DNA from 3 places in the Priestia sp. 179-F W1.4 NHS genome. Region 2 is predicted to be linked to each of the others. Evidence: riboswitches for the same ligand, from Rfam matches in the RefSeq annotation. Region 2 holds a riboswitch; each other region holds the start of a gene.
The links. A riboswitch is a leader RNA that binds a small molecule or an ion and turns the genes downstream of it on or off. The one in region 2 is predicted to bind cobalamin.

Region 1 (2,265 bases), on a different contig from region 2:
AAATGTTTTTAAATTTTTAAAAGTTTCTTGTGACAAGTTTTGTAGAATGGGTTTTCAAAAGGATATGGTTTCGTCATAATGTGGATATAGCGATCACTACAATAATCGGAGGCGAATCTTTTCATGTGGGTACTGACGGTATATGCTGGAAAAGAAATGAAAATGTTTGAATTTGAAACTGAAACGCAGGCGAGAGAAGCTTTTGCAAAAACAAATGGCTGTAAAGTTCTTTCAGAAGTCGTGTATTATAATGATCCTCATTTAACATTAGTAGCTATATAATGAAAAAACAAGAGCTGACTTTATGCTCTTGTTTTTTTATAGCTTCTTGTATCTTACGAAAAGAATAGAGTTGAAATAAAAAAAAATGTACGCTATGATATGGTAGTTACTTCTATTATTCTGATAGTTTAAAAGGTTCATATATATCAAACAGCAACAGTAAAGATGCCAAGAAGGCTTAATAGGGAAACTGGTGAAAGACCAGTACTGCCCCCGCAACTGTAAGTGTGGACGAACGAGTATAACCACTGTGGAAAAATCACGGGAAGGTTCTCAAGTAGAATGATACACAAGTCAGGAGACCTGTCTTTATTGTGAAGTTTCTATTTCTCCGGGGAGCGGGAAGGGAAACGTTGGCTTAAAGTGGCATTCGTGTACACTTTTATTCTGACGTTTTACCCGCTCGCATATTAGCGAAGCGGGTTTTTCTCGTAGCACAAAACTACATATCGTGCAAAAAAGGTGCGCAATGTTCACATTGCGTTAAATGGGAAGTCTGGTGTGAAGCCAGCGCGGTACCCGCCACTGTGAAGAGGAGCTGATTGCATATGCCACTGTATTCGGGAAGGCGCAATCAAGTGATGAATCGAAGCCAGGAAACCAGCCTTTTTCTAATGCGAAGCTTACCCTACGGGATATAGGTGGAAGTGCAAAAACTTAGTTTGAATTTTTCTGCGCCTCTATCATTGATAGAGGCGTTTTTTTAGTAAAGGAGCGAATAAGTGTGACGACGTGGAACTTAAATGGAACAAAACATCACGTATTGATTTGTAATGGAAGCAGCTGTATGAGAAAAGGTGGAGAAGAAGCCACGCAAGCTATTCGAAATAAAGTGACTGAACTGAATCTAGATGAAGCGGTTCACACAACCCGTACGCGCTGTAACGGAAGATGCAAAGATGCTCCTGTAGCTATAGTGTACCCTTCAGGAGATTGGTACAAGCAGGTCACTGAAAACGTAGCTCATCGAATTGTTGAAGAACATTTAGCAGGAGGCTGCAGTATAAAGGAATCACTTATTTATGAATATGATCAAAACGGTTTTGTTTCTCCGGAAAAGAGTGACTCCATAGAAGGAATTGACAAAGTAAAAAGTAACGCATAAAGGAGGAGCTAGCATGAAAGGTAAACTGTTAGTTATTGGATTCGGCCCAGGAAGCTTTGAACATATTACACAGCGAGCAAGAGAAGCCATTCAAGAAAGTGATATGATTATTGGTTATAAAACCTATGTGGAATTAATTCAAGGACTATTAACGAATCAGCAAATTATTAGTACAGGAATGACCGAAGAAGTAAGCCGTGCACAAGAAGCCGTAAAGCAAGCTGAAGCGGGAAAAACCGTGGCGGTCATTTCAAGCGGAGATGCAGGAGTATACGGAATGGCCGGCCTTGTGTATGAAGTGTTGATTGAAAAAGGATGGAAAAAAGAAACGGGCGTAGAGCTGGAAGTGATTCCTGGCATTTCGGCTATTAATTCATGCGCATCCCTCCTTGGGGCGCCCGTGATGCATGATGCCTGTACGATTAGTTTAAGTGACCACCTTACGCCTTGGGAGTTAATCGAAAAACGAATCGAAGCAGCTGCACAAGCAGATTTTGTAGTAGCTTTTTATAATCCGAAAAGCGGAAGACGCACAAGACAAATTGTGGAAGCGCAAAGGATTTTATTAAAATACCGTTCCCCCGATACGCCTGTTGGTCTTGTGAAAAGCGCTTATCGTGACCGTGAAGAAGTGGTAATGACCAATTTAAAAGACATGTTAAATCATGAAATAGGCATGCTGACTACCGTTGTTGTCGGAAATTCATCTACGTTCTTTTACGATGACTTAATGATTACACCGCGCGGGTATCAGCGGAAATATACCCTCAACCAAACAGAGCAGCCGCTAAGACCGCATCAGCGACTTCGAAAAGAAGCAGAACCATGGGCTCTTGATCAAGAGGAGACTGTAAAGCAAACGGCTTCAGCTATTGAAG
Region 2 (2,265 bases):
AGACGCTCTTTTCTCACTTCTTTTGTTTGCGGAAAGCTTCCAATTGTTGTCGTTGGAAGAAGCGGCAGTTGAAACGCTTCTTGTTGAACGCGTTGACGTACGTCAAACGGCGCTTGGCGCTCTGCTTTATAGCTGTGCAGCTGCTTCAGCTCTTTTTGCACGTCTTGATGATTTCGAACAGATGATCCATTTAATGCTTGAATCGCTTGTTTGCTTACACTTATTTCTTTTTCTATTGCTTCTTTTCCTTGCTGCACCGCTTTTGTTAACAGCGAGATTTCCTTCAGCTTTTCATCTGCAAAAGACAGCGCGTTTTTTAGAATTGGCTCAATGGTTTTTTCGCTTTTCACCGTGACAGGAACATGTAATAAACTTGATGAAGGCTGCAGAATCAAACGGTCTTTTGATACGGCTTCTTCAATTTCACTGATTGTTAAAAGCTGTTCGTCCAAGTTTTCACGCCAAATGTTTCGTCCGTCAATCACTCCTGCTGCCAGCACTTTATCAGTTGGAAAACCATATTTATTAAGCGCCGTGAGATTTTCGCCTCGGTCATGTACAAAATCTAAGCCAATACCATGAACAGGAAGAGCAACTACTTCTTTATAGTAATCTACGCTGTCAAAGTACGTCTGCAAAATGACTTTTACATTCGGTGCCGCTTTTTTCAAAGCTTCATAGACTTCTTTATACAGTGCCAGGTCTTCTTTCGATAGCGTTGTAGCTAAAATTGGCTCATCTATTTGTACCCACTCGACCCCTTCTGCCTCCAGCTCCGCTAAGATTGTTGCATAAAGAGGAACAAACTGTTCAACTACTTTTTTAAACTCACTTTTTTTATATCCTTTTGACAGCTTCACAAATGTTACTGGACCTAAAATAACGGGTTTGCCTTTGATATTCAGCTTTTGCTTTGCTTCTTTGTAAAATTGAAGCGGGCGATTTTCTACAAGTGCCGGCGTACATTCCTCAAGCTCGGGTACGATATAGTGATAATTTGTGTTAAACCATTTTGTCATCGTAGAGGCTACCGCACCTTTTGTTCCTCGCGCGATGTCAAAGTACGTTTCAAGGGATACCGGGCCTCCGTTATATTCAAAGCGCTTTGGCACCAAACCAAACATAGCGGCTGTATCTAACACGTGATCGTATAAGCTAAAATCGCCGACTGGAATTAATTCAATTCCTGCGTCACGCTGTTTTTTTAGATGTCCTAGACGAAGAGCTTCAATTTCCTGAAGAAAGATATCTTTCTCTAGCTTTCCTGCCCAAAACTGCTCAAGCGCTTTTTTCCATTCTCGTTTTTCACCAATTCTTGGATAACCTACATTTGAACTTTTTACACTGCTCATTTTTTCCACTCCCTGTATATTTCTTTTTTTCCGCTAAACTAAAAAATCTCTCTTTTCGAAATGAAAAGAGAGATGATACGCATACTTAACTAAAGTTGAGATAGTCTGTTTTTCTCAACACGTATTCCTCACTCCTCTCTATATCCCGTAGAGCTTAAGTGCATACAACAGGCAGGTCTCCTGACTTAGGTTCATCGCTTCCTATCCCTTCCCATTTCAGCATGAAACAGTGGTTAATAAGTTACTCCCCATTACAGTGGCGGGACCGCGCCGGCTTTTCACCGGTCTTCCCTTTTAAGCTGCGTACATTCGTTACACAGCACCTGATGCATTTCTATGAAATTGTTCATTCAAAATACCTTTACATAAAATAAAAAGCCTCTCTATCATGAATAGAGAGGCATAGTATCTATGAAATCCTCTCTTATTTTTCAAAGCTGTACGCTTTGCAGGATGTAGCACCTTTTTAACAAGATTGTTAAATGGTTGCCGGGCTTCACAGGGCCAGTCCCTCCGCCTCTCTCAATAAGAGTTTTAATTGTTTATAATATTTTGAATGTAGAGTCATCTTAACACCTTACATTTATGTTGTCAAAAGAAATTTCAAAAAAATTAGTTTTCAGGAGGCGTTGACGCTAATTTTTGCCTTAATAATTTGTAATCATCTTTTCGATGTGTTTCGATCAAGTCTTTTGCTCCTTGATGATACCCTGAAGAATAAATGTACTCTACCGCCGTTTCGATAAGCAATCTCTTTTCTTCCGCACATTCTCGGTCCATTAGGGGGAACAGTCTACCTAAAAGGTCATTTAAATCTTCCTTAATAAAACGATTGAGTCCTTCTTGCATCTTTTCGTTTGCCATGATAGCTCCTCCATTTGCTGTGTATGTTCTAAGTTTCTATAAACAGGCA
Region 3 (2,265 bases), on a different contig from region 2:
TAGCCTTCATAACAGTAAATCGCTCTTTCTTTTAACCAAACCGCTGTCATCAACCCTACGATTTGCTCATGGCGCACATTTTCTTTCATCAAATATTGCTCATACTCTAAAGAAGGGGTATCTGAATAATAGTCTTTATGAACAAATCGATTGTAAAAGGTGTCCGTTTCCGTGATGCCTGTTCCTAAAACGCCTGAGCTGTATGTTTTATAAGAAGTCTCGGTTTTCATGATTAAAAGCTCAGGCCGTTCTTCAATTTTAAGATGTGAAAAGGGACCAATCCCCTTTTCAATTCGAACTGGAATATGGTCCCTCTTTTTATTTATTGTACACCTCAGGGTATACTGCTTTTGCTAAGTCCTCTAAGCCATCTACAATACGAGGTCCTAAGCGGTTGATTTTGTTTTGATCAACCTTTTCAATATTCCCCTCTTTTACAGCAGTCATGCTGCTCCAAGCGGGACGCTTCATAATCTCATTTTTGTCTGCATCATACGTTGCGATAATAACGTCAGGGTTTAACTTAACAACTTGCTCTTCAGAAAACTTAACCCAACCCTTTTCACTAGCCGCTACGTTATCAGCACCGATCATAGTAAGCATTTCGTTCATGAACGTACCTTTTCCTGTTGTATAAATCTCAGGAGCTCCCGATACCTCTATCCATACTTTTTTACGATCTTCTTTTGAAATCGTTTTTGCTTTTTTCTCAATTGAAGCTACTTTTTCTTTCATGTCTTTAATTGTTTGATTAGCTTCTTTTGTTTTACCCGTTAATTTACCAATTTGCGTAATAGAATCATAAACCGTATCAAACGTTGTTGAATCTTTTACAACAAATACCGGAATACCCGCACTTTCAATTTGTTTAAATACTTCATCTGAAACGCCCATACTTGAAGCGTGTGCCAGTACTAAATCAGGATTTAAAGCAATAACTTTTTCTGCATTAACGTTCATATCTCCCACCTGCGCTTTTTTCTTTACGCTTTTAGGATAATCATCGTTGCTTGTGACACCGACTAACTCTTTTTCAAGGCCAAGGGCATATACAATCTCCGTATTACTTGGCATTAATGAAACAATTTTCTTAGGCTGTTTTTTCAACGTAATTTCTTTATCACGCGCGTCTTTTACCTTCACTGGAAACGCAGCTTGTGACGTTTGTTCTGTATCTTGCTTCGTTTTTTTATCACTGTTGCTTTTGCTGCCTGCACCGCATGCAGCAAGTACGATGACTAACAGCGCAATAATGGAATACGAAAGCCATTTTTTCATCTAAATACTCCCCCTATATATTGTTCATTGTGAATACGAAACCTCCACGTTAAAGAAAAAGCAAATGATCATGCAAAAAGCAGCGCTATCCCGTTTTTTCCGCTTTGACTATGTATACTGCTCGGCAGCAGCTTCAAAATAAAAAAGCTTTACTTTCAATTGAAAGCAAAGCAGGTAACGTCAAGATAAGCAGGAAAAGAATCCGTTAACTATACTTGATATGTATGTTCATTACCCTGCTTCACCCTTCCTCGAAGGTTTCACAGCTAACAATAAGGCAGGTCTCCTGACTTACGCACAAAGCGCTTACAGTGGCGGGACCGCGCTGGTTTTTCACCAGACTTCCCTTTTCACTCAATCTTTAAATTGAGACCTTATTGCTTTACGATTATTCACTTGTCCTAGTATACCCCACTCATCGAAAAATGGAAATAGCCATTCTCACAAAAAAAGCTGCGAGAATGCTCTCGCAGCTTAGGGAATTAAAGAGTTTCTAAAAATTCACGGACCGCTTCAGGCGTTTTAGCATTTGCACTGTGCAGGTGCGCAATTTTTTCACCGTTTTTATATACAAGAAGAGAAGGAATACCCATTACATTGTTTTCAGCAGAAAGTTCTTCAAACTCATCCTTGTCAATTTTAAACCATGCTTTATCTGTATTTTCGTCAACGATTTCATCAATAAACATATCCAAACGTTTGCAATCAGGACACCACGTTGTCGTAAAAATCCCAACGCTTAGTGTTTCATTCTTAATTTGTTGGCGAAATTGTTTTTCTTCCGTAAATTGTTTCATTGTGTTACCTCCAGCGTCTATTCGTTCCTTCCTACAATTCTATAGTAAGAAGTCTGACTTCATTATAAACGATTTTTTTATCGTTGTGCTAATGTTTCAGCTTATTTAGACCATAACGGTTTTAGACGTAAAAAAATGCTAGCTTAAAAAAGCTAACATTTCGAAATTGTAGAATGTTGTGTCTATTATC

Region 1: it holds a riboswitch for cobalamin, as region 2 does, so the genes downstream of both, ACH0CI_RS21120 ((2Fe-2S) ferredoxin domain-containing protein) here and metE (5-methyltetrahydropteroyltriglutamate--homocysteine S-methyltransferase) in region 2, are expected to answer to the same signal.
Region 3: it holds a riboswitch for cobalamin, as region 2 does, so the genes downstream of both, ACH0CI_RS16085 (ABC transporter substrate-binding protein) here and metE (5-methyltetrahydropteroyltriglutamate--homocysteine S-methyltransferase) in region 2, are expected to answer to the same signal.

What each region holds. Positions count from the first base shown of each region.
Region 1 is NZ_JBIQFF010000005.1:119,476-121,740, reverse strand. It holds gene ACH0CI_RS21125 (hypothetical protein) at 124-282, shown strand; cobalamin riboswitch at 429-607, shown strand; cobalamin riboswitch at 726-905, shown strand; gene ACH0CI_RS21120 ((2Fe-2S) ferredoxin domain-containing protein) at 1,007-1,387, shown strand; gene cobJ (precorrin-3B C(17)-methyltransferase) at 1,401-2,265, shown strand, end outside.
Region 2 is NZ_JBIQFF010000001.1:1,252,033-1,254,297, reverse strand. It holds gene metE (5-methyltetrahydropteroyltriglutamate--homocysteine S-methyltransferase) at 1-1,352, opposite strand, end outside; cobalamin riboswitch at 1,506-1,694, opposite strand; SAM riboswitch class I at 1,774-1,884, opposite strand; gene ACH0CI_RS06570 (hypothetical protein) at 1,965-2,216, opposite strand.
Region 3 is NZ_JBIQFF010000003.1:175,888-178,152, reverse strand. It holds gene ACH0CI_RS16090 (adenosylcobinamide amidohydrolase) at 1-230, opposite strand, end outside; gene ACH0CI_RS16085 (ABC transporter substrate-binding protein) at 319-1,278, opposite strand; cobalamin riboswitch at 1,538-1,670, opposite strand; gene ACH0CI_RS16080 (thioredoxin family protein) at 1,761-2,075, opposite strand; gene ACH0CI_RS16075 (YpjP family protein) at 2,264-2,265, opposite strand, start outside.